3 regions of the Cupriavidus sp. CP313 genome follow, and region 1 is predicted to be linked to each of the others. Evidence: predicted binding sites of a transcription regulator. Region 1 holds the regulator's gene; each other region holds the start of a gene.
What was found. The regulator HrcA, encoded in region 1, represses chaperone genes, less so after heat shock. The targets are predictions, from matches to a motif close to TTAGCACTCNNNNNNNNNGAGTGCTAA.

Region 1 (4,280 bases):
CCGGAAACGGTGCCGCCGCGTTGCCATTTCAGCCCTTCAGGTGGTCGATGCGGCGCCGGTCCCGCTTGGTCGGGCGCCCCGGGATCTGCGCGGACGGCTCCGGCTGCAGGCGCCGGCGCTCGGCATCGGCCAGCCGGCGCGACTGGCTTTCGGCACTTTCCTCGTACAGCGTCTGCGCCACCGGCGCCGGCCCGCGCGCCTGGGCAATGCCTTTCACCACAAGTTCCCAGCGCTGCTGGTGCGCTTCCAGCACCACCCTGTCGCCGGGCTTCACCTCGCGCGAGTTCTTGCATGGCTGGCCGTTGACGGTCACCTTGCTGCGCTCCACCGCTTCGGCGGCCAGCGAGCGCGTCTTGAAGAAGCGCGCGCACCACAGCCATTTGTCGATGCGCTGGCGCGCATCCGGCTCAAAGTCGACGTTCATGCCGCCGCCCCCCGGGTCTGGGCGCGCGTGCGCCGTGCTTCCAGTTCGTGCGGATGCGGCGTGGCCAGCGGCCAGCCCTGCAGGTGCTGCAGCGCGATCTCGGCCATGGCCGCGACCCACGGATCGGCATCATTCAGGCACGGGATGAAGTGGAAATCCTTGCCGCCCGCGACCTTGAACTCGGTCTGCCCTTCCATGGCGATTTCCTCCAGGGTCTCGATGCAGTCGGCCGGAAAGCCCGGGCAGAAGACGTCGACCCGGCCCGCGCCGACCTTGCCCAGCTCGGCCAGCGTCGGCGCGGTGTACGGCTGCAGCCATTCCGCCTTGCCAAAACGAGACTGGAACGTCACTTGATACTGACCCGGCTGCAGGCCCAGCGCGTCGCCCAGCAGCCGGCCGGTCTTCAGGCATTCACAGTGATAGGGGTCACCCAGCTCCAGCGTGCGCCGCGGCACGCCGTGGAACGACAGGATCAGCTTGTCGCCGCGGGCAAAGTCCGGCATGCCGTGCCGCGCCCAATAGGCGCCGACCTGCTGGTGCAGCGCCGAGATATAGGCCGGGTGGTCATGGAAATGCTTGACCAGCCGCAGTTCGGGCTGGTTGCGCCACTGGCCCAGCACCCGGAACACCTCGTCGAAGGCCGTGGCCGTGGTGGTGCCGGAGTATTGCGGATACATCGGCAGCACCAGCACCTGCTCGCAGCCCTGCCGGCGCAGCGCCTCCAGCACCGAGGCGATCGACGGGTTGCCGTAGCGCATTGCGCACGCGACCGTCACTTCATGGCCGTGCTGGTTCATCAGCCGCTGCAGCGCATGGGCCTGGCGCTCGCTGTAGACCAGCAGCGGCGAGCCCGTCATATGGGCCTCGCGCAGCCAGATCGATTCGTATTTCAGCGCCGAGGCGCGCGAACGCAGCGGCAGGATCACCCCATGCAGCAGCGGCAGCCAGGCCGCGCGCGGGATCTCGACCACGCGCGGGTCGGACAGGAATTCCTTCAGGTAGCGCCCCACCGCCTTGGGCGTGGGAGCGTCCGGGGTGCCCAGGTTGACCAGCAGGATCGCCGTGCGCGGCGCCTGGCCGTGCTGGTAGGCCGGTTCGGGAGAAAACGTCATGTCGCTTCCGGGTTGGCACGGTGCCGGGATGGCGCCGGTGCGGCGCACCGGCGATTGCCGCGCTCGGTAGGAATGGAGCCGCTTGTCAGACCAGCCAGTCTTTGCACTAGTTCTGGCTCAGGGCGCTGGACAGCAAGCGCGCGGTGATGTCGACGATGGGGATCACGCGCTCATACGCCATGCGCGTGGGGCCGATCACGCCAAGCGTGCCGACGATCTGGCCGTCGACCTCATACGGGGCGGTGATGACCGCCATGTCTTCGATCGGCACCAGCCGGCTTTCGCCGCCGATAAAGATCTGCACGCCCTGCGCATGGCTGGACACGTCCAGCAGCTGCAGCAGGCTGGTCTTGTGCTCGAACACGTCGAAGAGGCGCCGCAGCTTGTCCATGCTGGAGGCCAGGTCTTCCACTTCCAGCAGCTTGCGCTCGCCGCTGATAAAGACGTGGTCGTCGTCCTCGTCCTCGGCAACGCTGCCGGCCTCGACCGCGGCCTGCATCAGCTGCGACATGTCGCGGCGCAGGTCCTGCAGTTCCACCCGCAGGTGGCCGCGCACCGTGTCGAAGCTCATGCCGGCATAGTGCGAGTTGAAGAAGTTGGCCGCCTCGATCAGCTGGGCCGGCGTGTATGACAGCTCGGTCTGGATGATGCGGTTCTGCACGTCGCCCTCGGGGCTGACGATGATCAGCAGGATGCGCTTGTCCGACAGCCGCATGAATTCGATCTGCCGGAACGCCTGCGCGCGGCGCGGCGTCATCACCACGCCGGCAAAGTGCGACAGGTTCGACAGCGTGCGCGCGGCCGCCGTGATCATGCGCTGCGGCCCCAGTTGCTGGCCGCCGAGCTGGTCCTGGATCTGGCCGGTCAGCTCGGCCAGGTCGGCGTTGCGCTCCAGCGGCTTGGCCGTCAGCATCGAATCGACGAACAGCCGGTAGCCGCGCGGGGTCGGGATACGGCCGGCCGAGGTGTGCGGGCTGGCAATAAAGCCCATTTCCTCCAGATCGGACATCACATTGCGAATGGTCGCAGGCGACAGGTCCAGCCCCGAGTATTTCGACAGGGTGCGGGAACCGACCGGCTGCCCTTCGGCAATATAGCGCTCGATCAGGGTCTTGAGCAGCGTTTTGGAGCGTTCATCCATGATGCCCCGATTTTACGCAAGTTTTGGACCTTCTGGCGGGCGGCCTGGGCCGGCCGCCGGCGCCTGCTGACAAGCGTCATGGCGGTATGGTCTAATCCCGTCATGTCCGCCCCCCCGAAAGCCAGCGCCGTGCGCACTTCGTTCAAGACCGTCGCCCTGGTGGGCCGGTACTCCACTGCCGGCATCGAAGGGCCGCTGGAGGAGATCGCCTCTTATATCCTGCGCAACGGGCAGGACGTGGTGTTCGAGCGCGAAACCGCGCTGGCCACCGGGCTGACCTCCTACCCTGCCCTGTCCGCCGAGGAGATCGGCCGGCAGGCCGACGTGGCCGTGGTGCTGGGCGGCGACGGCACGCTGCTGGGCATCGCCCGCCAACTCGCCGGCTATGACGTGCCATTGATCGGCGTCAACCACGGGCGGCTGGGGTTCATGACCGACATCGCGCTGGAAGACGCGCACACCGTGCTGCCCGACATGCTCGACGGCCGCTACGAGGCCGAGACCCGCCTGCTGCTGGAATCGCGCGTGGTGCGCGACGACATGGACATCTTCTCCGCGCTGGCCCTGAACGACGTGGTGGTGAACCGCTCGGGCATCTCCGGCATGGTCGAGCTGGCAGTGTCGGTGGACGGCCACTTCATGTACAACCAGCGGTCGGACGGCCTGATCGTGTCGACCACCACCGGGTCCACCGCCTACGCGCTGTCCGCCGGCGGCCCGATCCTGCACCCGACGCTGTCGGGCGTGGTGCTGGTGCCGATTGCCCCGCACGCGCTGTCCAACCGCCCGATCGTGCTGCCGCACGACGCCGAGGTCACCATCGAGGTGGCCAGCGCGCGCGACGCCAGCGTCAACTTCGACATGCAGTCGCTGACCTCGCTGCTGCCGGGCGACCGCATCGTGGTGCGGCGCTCCGAAAAGACCATCAACCTGCTGCACCCGGTCGGCTACAACTACTACGCCACGCTGCGCAAGAAGCTGCACTGGCACGAGTACCCGTCCGAAGACAACCGCCTCTGAGCCAGTATCAAGCCGCCCCTTGAGCCTGATCCCGAACCCATCGGACCGACTACCTCCAACGCCACGATGCTGCGCAGCCTGTCCATCCGCGATTTCGTCATCGTCGATACGCTCGACCTGGACTTCACCACTGGCTTCACCGTCTTCACCGGCGAGACCGGCGCCGGCAAATCCATCCTGATCGATGCCCTGGCGCTGGTGCTGGGCGAACGCGCCGATGCCGGCGTGGTGCGCGAAGGCGCCCCGCGCGCCAGCGTCAGCGCCACCTTCTCGACCCACCCGGCACTGGATGCCTGGCTGGCCGAGCGCGAGCTCAACAGTGAAGCGGAAGACGGCGTGGCGACCGTGCTGCTGCGCCGCACGGTCGATGCCGGGGGCCGCAGCAAGGCCTTTATCAACGGCGCCGCCGCCACCCTGGCGCAACTGCGCGAAGTCGGCGACCAGCTGGTCGACATCCACGGCCAGCACGCGCACCAGCTGCTGCTGCGCCCCGATGCGCAGCGGCTGCTGTTCGACGCCCACGCCGGCCTCACGCAGCAGGCCGGCGCGGTGGCCGAGGCCTGGCGCGCCTGGCGTGCCTGCG
Region 2 (4,280 bases), on a different contig from region 1:
GATTGTGGACTTGTCGATCCACGCCCATACCCACACCAGCTTCGACTACTGCATCGACGATTCGCGCGTGGTCTGCAACCCCCGCGGCTACGTCAGCCGCCGCACCGGCGAGCTGGAAAACAAGCGCTTCGACTGGTGCTGCGTGGTCGAGGTCTGACCTGGCGGCTCCAGCGGGAGACTGCCGCGGCGCCCCAAAGAAAAACCCCCGCGGGCTCGCGCCCGCGGGGGTTTTTCAAGACAGCCTGCCCGTAAAGGCAGTCGGTTGGCAATGAATTACATCATGCCTTCCATGCCGCCCATGCCGCCCATGCCACCCGGCATTGCCGGAGCCGACTCATCCTTCGGCGATTCGGCAACTGCGCAGTCCGTGGTCAGCATCAGCGAAGCCACCGAAGCGGCGTTCTGCAGTGCGGTGCGGGTGACCTTGGTCGGGTCCAGCACGCCCATTTCCACCAGGTCGCCGTACTCGCCCGAAGCCGCGTTGTAGCCGTAGTTGCCCTTGCCTTCGATCACCTTGGCAACGACCACCGAAGCTTCTTCACCGGCGTTCAGCACGATCTGGCGCAGCGGCTCTTCCATGGCGCGCAGCACGATCTTGATACCGGCGTTCTGGTCGGCGTTTTCGCCGGTCAGTGCCGAGATCGCAGCGCGGGCGCGCAGCAGGGCCACACCACCGCCGGGGACGATGCCTTCTTCCACCGCAGCGCGGGTGGCGTGCAGGGCGTCTTCGACGCGGGCCTTCTTTTCCTTCATTTCGACTTCGGTGGCAGCGCCAACCTTGATCACGGCAACACCGCCGGCCAGCTTGGCCACGCGCTCTTGCAGCTTCTCACGGTCGTAGTCCGAGGTCGCTTCTTCGATCTGGGCGCGGATTTGCTTCACGCGGCCTTCGATCGCAGCTCCATCGCCGGCGCCGTCGATGATGATGGTGTTTTCCTTGCCGATCTCGATGCGCTTGGCCTGGCCCAGGTCGTTCAGGCCAGCCTTTTCCAGCGTCAGGCCGATTTCTTCAGCGATGACGGTGCCGCCGGTCAGGATGGCGATGTCTTCCAGCATGGCCTTGCGGCGGTCGCCGAAGCCCGGGGCCTTGACGGCGGCGGTCTTCAGGATGCCACGGATGTTGTTGACCACCAGGGTCGCCAGGGCTTCACCCTCGACGTCTTCAGCGATGATCAGCAGCGGGCGGCCAGCCTTGGCCACTTGCTCCAGCACCGGCAGCAGGTCGCGGATGTTCGAAACCTTCTTGTCGAACAGCAGCACGAACGGGCTGTCCAGCTGGACCACCTGCTTTTCCGGGTTGTTGATGAAGTACGGCGACAGGTAGCCACGGTCGAACTGCATGCCTTCCACGACTTCCAGCTCGTCGGCCAGCGACTTGCCGTCTTCAACCGTGATCACGCCTTCCTTGCCGACCTTGTCCATGGCTTCGGCGATGCGCTCACCGATCGAGGTGTCGCTATTGGCCGAAATCGCGCCAACCTGGGCGATTTCCTTGCTGGTGGTGGTGGGCTTGCTGACCTTCTTCAGCTCTTCCACGGCAGCGGTAACAGCCTTGTCGATGCCGCGCTTCAGGTCCATCGGGTTCATGCCGGCGGCAACGTACTTCATGCCTTCGCGCACGATCGACTGGGCCAGCACGGTAGCCGTGGTGGTACCGTCACCGGCGTTGTCGCTGGTCTTGGAAGCCACTTCCTTGACCATCTGGGCGCCCATGTTCTGCAGCTTGTCCTTCAGCTCGATTTCCTTGGCCACGGACACGCCGTCCTTGGTCACGGTCGGGCCGCCGAAGCTGCGCTCCAGCACCACATTGCGGCCCTTCGGGCCCAGGGTCACCTTCACTGCGTTGGCGAGGATGTTCACGCCTTCGACCATCTTGGCACGGGCGGCGTCGCCAAACACTACGTCTTTTGCTGCCATGTTCTGATTCTCCTGAATTCTGTACGGGTGGGATTCTGCAAGTAACGGATTACTTGTTCACCACGGCCATGATGTCTTCTTCGCGCATGACCAGCAGTTCCTGGCCTTCCACCTTCACGGCCTGGCCGGCGTACTTTCCGAACAGCACACGGTCACCCACCTTGACGTCGAGGGCGATATTGTTGCCCTTGTCATCCTTCTTGCCGGGGCCGATGGCGAGCACTTCGCCTTGATCAGGCTTTTCAGCGGCATTGTCGGGAATCACGATACCGGACGCGGTCTTGGTTTCGTTGTCCAGACGCTTCACGATCACGCGGTCGTGCAAAGGACGCAGATTCATACGGACTCCTAGATACAAAGTGAGTTTTTAATCACAAATCGGCCGGCTACCGAGGCGACGGCCGTCAGAAATGTTCAGGTGTCGCAGGAGGCTGTTAGCACTCACCCCTGACGAGTGCTAATTATAGGGACGGGGTAGGGGCATTTCAAGACAGGGACTTGATACGGGTTTTCCCTTGGACGTGAGATTCTCGTGGACGATGGGCCGTGGAGATCCACTGAAAGAGGAGCTTTAGTCACTTATCGTGCATTTGCCGCTCCGTGTAATTTCGACCAAACTGTACATGGATCGCCGCACGACAATGACAACATCAAGCCCGCCGCCCGGATCACCCTCCATGAACGCGGAATCCCACTCCCGTCGCCGCAAACGCGCCGGTCGCGATCCCCGCCGCACCTTGCGCAACTCGGCCGGCGTGCTTGCATTGCCGTGGCCCGAGTGGCCGCGTCACTACCACCGCGACTGGCTGAAGCCCGATGTCATGGCCGGGCTGACCGTTGCGGCAGTCGTCATCCCGAAGGCCCTCGCCTACGCCACCATCGCGGGCCTGCCGGTCGAGGTCGGACTCTATACGGTATTCGCGCCGATGCTGATCTACGCCATGCTGGGAACCTCGCGCCCGCTCAGCGTCAGCACCACGACCACGCTGGCGATCCTGGCAGCAGCCGCGCTTAGCGATGCGATGAAGGCAGGCGGTACCGCGAGCTTGCTGACGGCTTCGGCCACGCTCACCTGCCTGGTGGGCATCATCCTGGTCGCCGCGCGCTTGCTGCGCCTGGGCTTTGTTGCCGATTTCATCTCCGAGCCCGTCCTGGTCGGCTTCAAGGCCGGGATCGGGCTGGTGATCGTGGTGGACCAGCTTCCGAAGCTGCTCGGCATCCATTTCCAGAAGGGCGCGTTTTTCCACAACCTCGCAGCCATGGTCCAGGGCGTTCCCCACGCTTCGCTGGCAACCATGGCCGTTGGGGTCACGGTCCTGGCGCTGCTGATCGGCATGGAACGCCTGGTGCCGCGCGCGCCGGCACCGCTGATCGCGGTGGGGATCGGGATTGCGGCAGTCAGCCTGCTCGGGTTGCAGTCTCATGGCGTCGAAACCGTTGGCCATGTCCCGACTGGCCTGCCGCCGCTCACGCTGCCGGATCCCGGTCTGGTCACGCAGCTCCTGGTGCCGGCCATGGGCATTGCCCTGATGAGCTTTACGGAAACCATCGCAGCCGGACGCGCCTTCGTGCAGAGCGGCGAACCCGCGCCGGACCCGAACCGCGAGCTGCTGGCCACGGGGTTCGCCTGCCTGGGTGGCGCATTCCTCGGCGCGATGGCTGCCGGCGGCGGGACCACGCAGACCGCGGTGAACCGCCGCTGCGGCGCCAGATCGCAGCTGGCGGGACTGATCACTGCGGCCGTCGCGCTGGGCGCGATGCTGGTGCTGGCACCGCTGATCGGCCTGATGCCGGAGGCCGCGCTAGCGGCAGTGGTCATCGCCTATTCGGTGGGACTGATCCAGCCGGCGGAGTTTCGCGCCATCCTCGGCATCCGGCGCACGGAGTTCATCTGGGCAGTGGTAGCCTTTGCCGGCGTCGTGCTGCTAGGGACGTTGAACGGCATTGCCGCCGCCATCATTGTTTCGCTGCTGGCGCTGGCCTACCAGACTTCCGATCCGCCAGTCTATGTCCTGGCACGCAAGCCCGGCACCAATGTATTCCGGCCGCAGTCCGCCGAGCATCCCGCCGACGTGACCTATCCCGGCATGGTGATGCTGAGGCCGGAGGGCCGCGTTTACTTCGCCAATGCGAGACACATCGGGCACAAGATGCGGCCCATCATTGCTGCAGCGAATCCCCGGGTGGTGGTGCTCGACCTTGCCGGCGTCTTTGACCTCGAGTACACGGCGCTGCGGATGCTGACGGAAGCCGAAAAGAAGATGCGCGAAGGCGGCGTGATGCTCTGGCTGGTGGAACTGAATCCCAATGTGCTGGAGATGGTTCGGCGGTCGTCCCTTGGGGACACACTCGGGCGCGAGCGC
Region 3 (4,280 bases), on a different contig from region 1:
CGGCATCTTGTCGCGGCCGGCGCAGCGTGGCGGCACGATCGGCGATACTGCGTGATGTCGCCGCCCTCCGGTGCCGCTGTTTCCTCCCACCCCTGACCGGTTTCCGCCGCATGCCCCGCCTAAGCCCCGCCTCCGGCCTGTTCGCCGCCTTCCGCCGCTTTTCCCTGCTGGCAGCGCTTGCGCTGGCCGTGGCTGCCTGCGGGCAGCAGAAGGCCTCGTTCCGCAATGTCGACATCACCGGCGCGGCGGACTTCGGCAAGGACTTCTCGCTGACCGACCATCACGGCAAGGTGCGCACCATCGCCGACTTCAAGGGCAAGGCGGTGGTGATGTTCTTCGGCTACACCCACTGCCCGGACGTGTGCCCGACAACGATGGCCGAACTGAAGGCGGTGATGGAGAAACTGGGCCCGGACGCCGACCGCGTGCAGGTGCTGTTCGTCACGGTGGACCCGGAACGCGACACGCAGGCGCTGCTGGCCCAGTACGTGCCGGCCTTCGATGCGCGCTTCGTGGGGCTGCGCCCGGCCGACGAAGCCGCACTGCAGAAGGTGACCAAGGACTTCAAGGTGTTCTACGCCAAGGTGCCGGGCAGCTCCCCGAACAACTACACGGTGGACCACTCCGCGGGCAGCTATGTGTTCGACCCGGAGGGCAAGCTGCGGCTGTTCATCCGCCACGGCCAGGGTCCGGATCCGATCGCGCACGACCTGAAACAGCTGCTGTCGTGACGTGAAAGGGAGGGAAGGGGTGCGGCATAACGTCGCACTCGCCCTCTCGCGGGCAACAAAAAGGCCGGTCCAGTGGACCGGCCTTTTGCATGGCTGGGGGGGGCGGATCAGGCGAACGCCTGCAGCGCCCCCTTCATCTTCTTCATGGCCGCGGCCTCGATCTGGCGGATGCGCTCGGCCGAGACGCCGAACTCGTCAGCCAGTTCATGCAGCGTGGCGCCGCCCGAGCCGTCGTCCTCGACGTGCAGCCAGCGCGCCTCGATGATGCGGCGGCTGCGTTCGTCCAGCTTGCCCAGCGCCTCTTCCAGGCCCTCGACCTGCATGCGGTCATGGCGCTTGGCTTCCAGCACGCGGGTGGGCTCGTTGTGGTTGTCCGCCAGGTAGGCGATGGGGGCGAATTCCTCTTCGCCGTCGTCGATCTGGCCTTCCAGCGCCAGGTCGCCGCCCGACAGGCGGGTTTCCATCTCCATCACTTCTTCGGGCTTGACGTTCAGCTCGCGCGCCACGGCCTCGACCTGCTCCGGCGTGAACGTGTGCGCGCCCTGCTTGTGGCTGCGCAGGTTGAAGAACAGCTTGCGCTGGGCCTTGGTGGTGGCCACCTTGACCATGCGCCAGTTCTTCAGCACGTATTCGTGGATCTCGGCCTTGATCCAGTGCATCGCGTACGACACCAGGCGCACGCCTTGGTCGGGGTCGAAGCGCTTCACGGCCTTCATCAGGCCGATATTGCCTTCCTGGATCAGGTCGGCGTGCGGCAGGCCGTAGCCCAGGTACTGGCGGGCGATCGACACCACCAGGCGCAGGTGGGACATCACCATCTGGCGGGCAGCATCAACGGAATCGTGGTCGCGGAGCTCGCGCGCCAGGCGCTGCTCTTCCTCCGCGGTCAACAGCGGAATCCGGTGGATAGCCTGGATATAGCTGTCGAGGTTGCCAACGGTGGCCGGGAAGGTCAGCGCAAAGCTGCCCGTGCTCCGGGGTGCCGTCGGCAGACGGTTATTCAGGGTTTGGTCGGCAGACAAGACTGCGTTCACTCAATGGCTCCTTTCGCATCCGGCGGTTCTGTTGCCGGGGTGCCGCGCCTTTGGGGGCGGTGGCACTGCAACACATATTAGCACTCAGGCCGGGTGAGTGCTAATTGGAGCCCCGATGGCCGTGATAGTTCCCCTCGATTGCTCTTGCCGATGGCATAGCTATTTTCCACTTCGAGCGGCGAGAACGATACCCACGGTTCGGCGCACTGGATATTAGAGCGGTGCGGGGCACGGGGGTTCTGCCCGCTGCTGCAATGATTTGTTGCAGCAGCGGCTACACTCGACCAAGCTGCGGCGCGCTGGCATTCTTGCGAGCCTCTCTTATTCCACCGGAGGAGTTATGTCTGCTATCGAACACTTGCTCAAGCCGCATGTGCGCGACCTGGGCGATTTCACCGTGCGCCGGCTGCTGCCCGCCGCGGCGACCCAGACCGTCGGGCCGTTTATCTTCTTCGACCATATGGGGCCGGTGCAGCTGCCGCCGGGCGCCGGCGCTGACGTGCGCCCGCATCCACATATCGGGCTGGCCACGGTCACCTACCTGTTCGAGGGCGAGATCATCCACCGCGACAGCCTGGGCAGCGACCAGGCGATCCGCCCGGGCGACGTCAACTGGATGACCGCCGGGCGCGGCATCGTGCACTCGGAACGCTCGCCCGAGCATGTGCGCCCCGCCGGGGCCCGCCTGCACGGCATCCAGACCTGGGTGGCACTGCCGCAGGAGCATGAGGGTGCCGAGCCGTCGTTCTTCCACCATCCCGCCGCCACGCTGCCGCAGATCGAGCGGCCGGGCGTGCGCATGGTGGTGATTGCGGGCGATGCCTTTGGCCAGATCTCTCCGGTCAAGGTCTTCAGCCGCACCCTGTATGTGGCGATTGAGCTGGATGCGGGCGCGAGCGTGGAGATCCCGGCCGATCATGCCGAGCGGGGCATCTATCCGGTGGATGGCGCGGTGGCGCTCGACGGCGAGCCGCTGCCGGCCGAGCATATGGTGGTGCTCACGCCGGGCCAGCCCGCGACGCTGACGGCCACGGCGCCGTCGCGCGTGATGCTGCTGGGTGGCGACCCGACCGACGGGCACCGCTTTATCTACTGGAATTTCGTTGCCAGCAGCAAGGTGGCGATCGAAGCCGCCGCCCAGCGCTGGGAGGACGATCAGTTCCCGCACGTGCCGGGCGAGACCGAGCGCATCCCACTGCCCCCGCGCAAGCCCTGACAGCGGTCCCGGGGCTGGCTCAGACCGGGCTGGCCCAGGTCACGTGGGTGCCTTGCCGCAGGCATTCGCAGATGGCCTCGACCTGGATCGCGATCGGTGCCGGCACCGGCGCCGCGCCGTCCAGCACGCGCCGGACCCAGGCCACGGTCTGGCCGGCGTCGCTGCCGGGCGGCAGTTCAGGCACTTCGGCCAGCGAACCCACGGCCGGATCGACCAGCGTCTGCTGGTGCCCCTCATGCAGCCAGTCGATGCGGCTGGTGCGGCGCGCATCGGCCACCACTTCGCCCTCGGTGCCGCGTGCCAGCAGCACGTTGGCGGGCTCATGCGAGAAGTAGTCGGTCAGCGTCTCGCGGTATTCGGGGTGGGTGTAGCTGTACAGGCGCAACCCTTCCGCGGGCGAATGCTCGCCCACTGGCTGCAGCATCTTGGCCACCGTATGCGACGAATTGCGCAGGCCGATCACGGTGCGCCGCTCCAGCAGCTGCGACAGCCCGGGCGACAGCACATCCACCGGCAGCACCGCCAGCGGCCCGAGGTCGCTGCCCTCGCGCAGCCGTGCCGAGGCCTCGTCGGTAGTCGCGCACAAGGGCACGCCCAGCGCCTCGAACAGCGTCATGCTGGTCACGCGGCCATTGAACAGGCGCGTGCCGTGCACCAGCACGGGGACATCTTCGCGCGCCAGCAGCAGTGCCAGCAGCGGCACCAGGTTGGGTTGCTTGCGCGCGCCGTTGTAGCTGGGGATCACCACCACCTGCCGGTCAGGCGGCGCCGGCAGCGGCTGGCAGTGCGCATGGGCGGCTTCCAGCATGCCGGCCAGTTCGTGCGGGGCCTCGCCCTTGATGCGGTAGGCCATCAGGATGGCGCCAAGCTCCAGGTCCGAGACGCGCCCGGCCAGCATGGCGTCAAACAGGGCCTGTGCGTCTTCGCGCGGCAGCGCCCGGGCGCCGTTGACGCCGCGGCCGATCTCCTTGATATAGCGGGCAGCAGGGAAGGACGTGGCTGGCGTGGTCATGGCGGCGTGGGGGTTGTCTGTTCTGGGTTCATGATAGCGGAGCCAGGCCGCCGCGCCCACCGCCGCCGGTCACCGCGCATCGCCTCCTGAGGAGACTACGCGGCTTCCTGCAGCGCCGGGTTGCGTTGCTTGCGGTAGAGGAAGTCCAGCACCGCGGTGCGGCAGGCGTGATAGGCCTTGTCATCGGCCAGCGCGACGCGGTCGCGCGGGCGCGGCAGGGCCACCTTCAGGATCTCGCCGATGGTCGCGGCCGGGCCGTTGGTCATCATCACGATGCGGTCGGCCAG

Region 2: a site for HrcA is predicted at 2,352-2,378, ahead of groES (co-chaperone GroES). Genes of this name have one in related genera too.
Region 3: a site for HrcA is predicted at 1,843-1,869, ahead of rpoH (RNA polymerase sigma factor RpoH). Genes of this name have one in related genera too.

Annotation. Positions count from the first base shown of each region.
Region 1 covers NZ_JBSVZB010000004.1:316,090-320,369, forward strand. The annotation lists gene ACW4E8_RS08015 (RNA-binding S4 domain-containing protein) at 29-424, opposite strand; gene hemH (ferrochelatase) at 421-1,536, opposite strand; gene hrcA (heat-inducible transcriptional repressor HrcA) at 1,643-2,677, opposite strand; gene ACW4E8_RS08030 (NAD kinase) at 2,780-3,697, shown strand; gene recN (DNA repair protein RecN) at 3,764-4,280, shown strand, end outside.
Region 2 covers NZ_JBSVZB010000033.1:51,390-55,669, reverse strand. The annotation lists partial or broken gene ACW4E8_RS32720 (metallophosphoesterase) at 5-157, shown strand; gene groL (chaperonin GroEL) at 274-1,917, opposite strand; gene groES (co-chaperone GroES) at 1,967-2,257, opposite strand; gene ACW4E8_RS32705 (SulP family inorganic anion transporter) at 2,595-4,280, shown strand, end outside.
Region 3 covers NZ_JBSVZB010000002.1:306,476-310,755, reverse strand. The annotation lists gene ACW4E8_RS03665 (SCO family protein) at 111-731, shown strand; gene rpoH (RNA polymerase sigma factor RpoH) at 839-1,765, opposite strand; gene ACW4E8_RS03655 (pirin family protein) at 2,106-2,981, shown strand; gene ybiB (DNA-binding protein YbiB) at 3,001-3,993, opposite strand; gene ACW4E8_RS03645 (ABC transporter ATP-binding protein) at 4,089-4,280, opposite strand, start outside.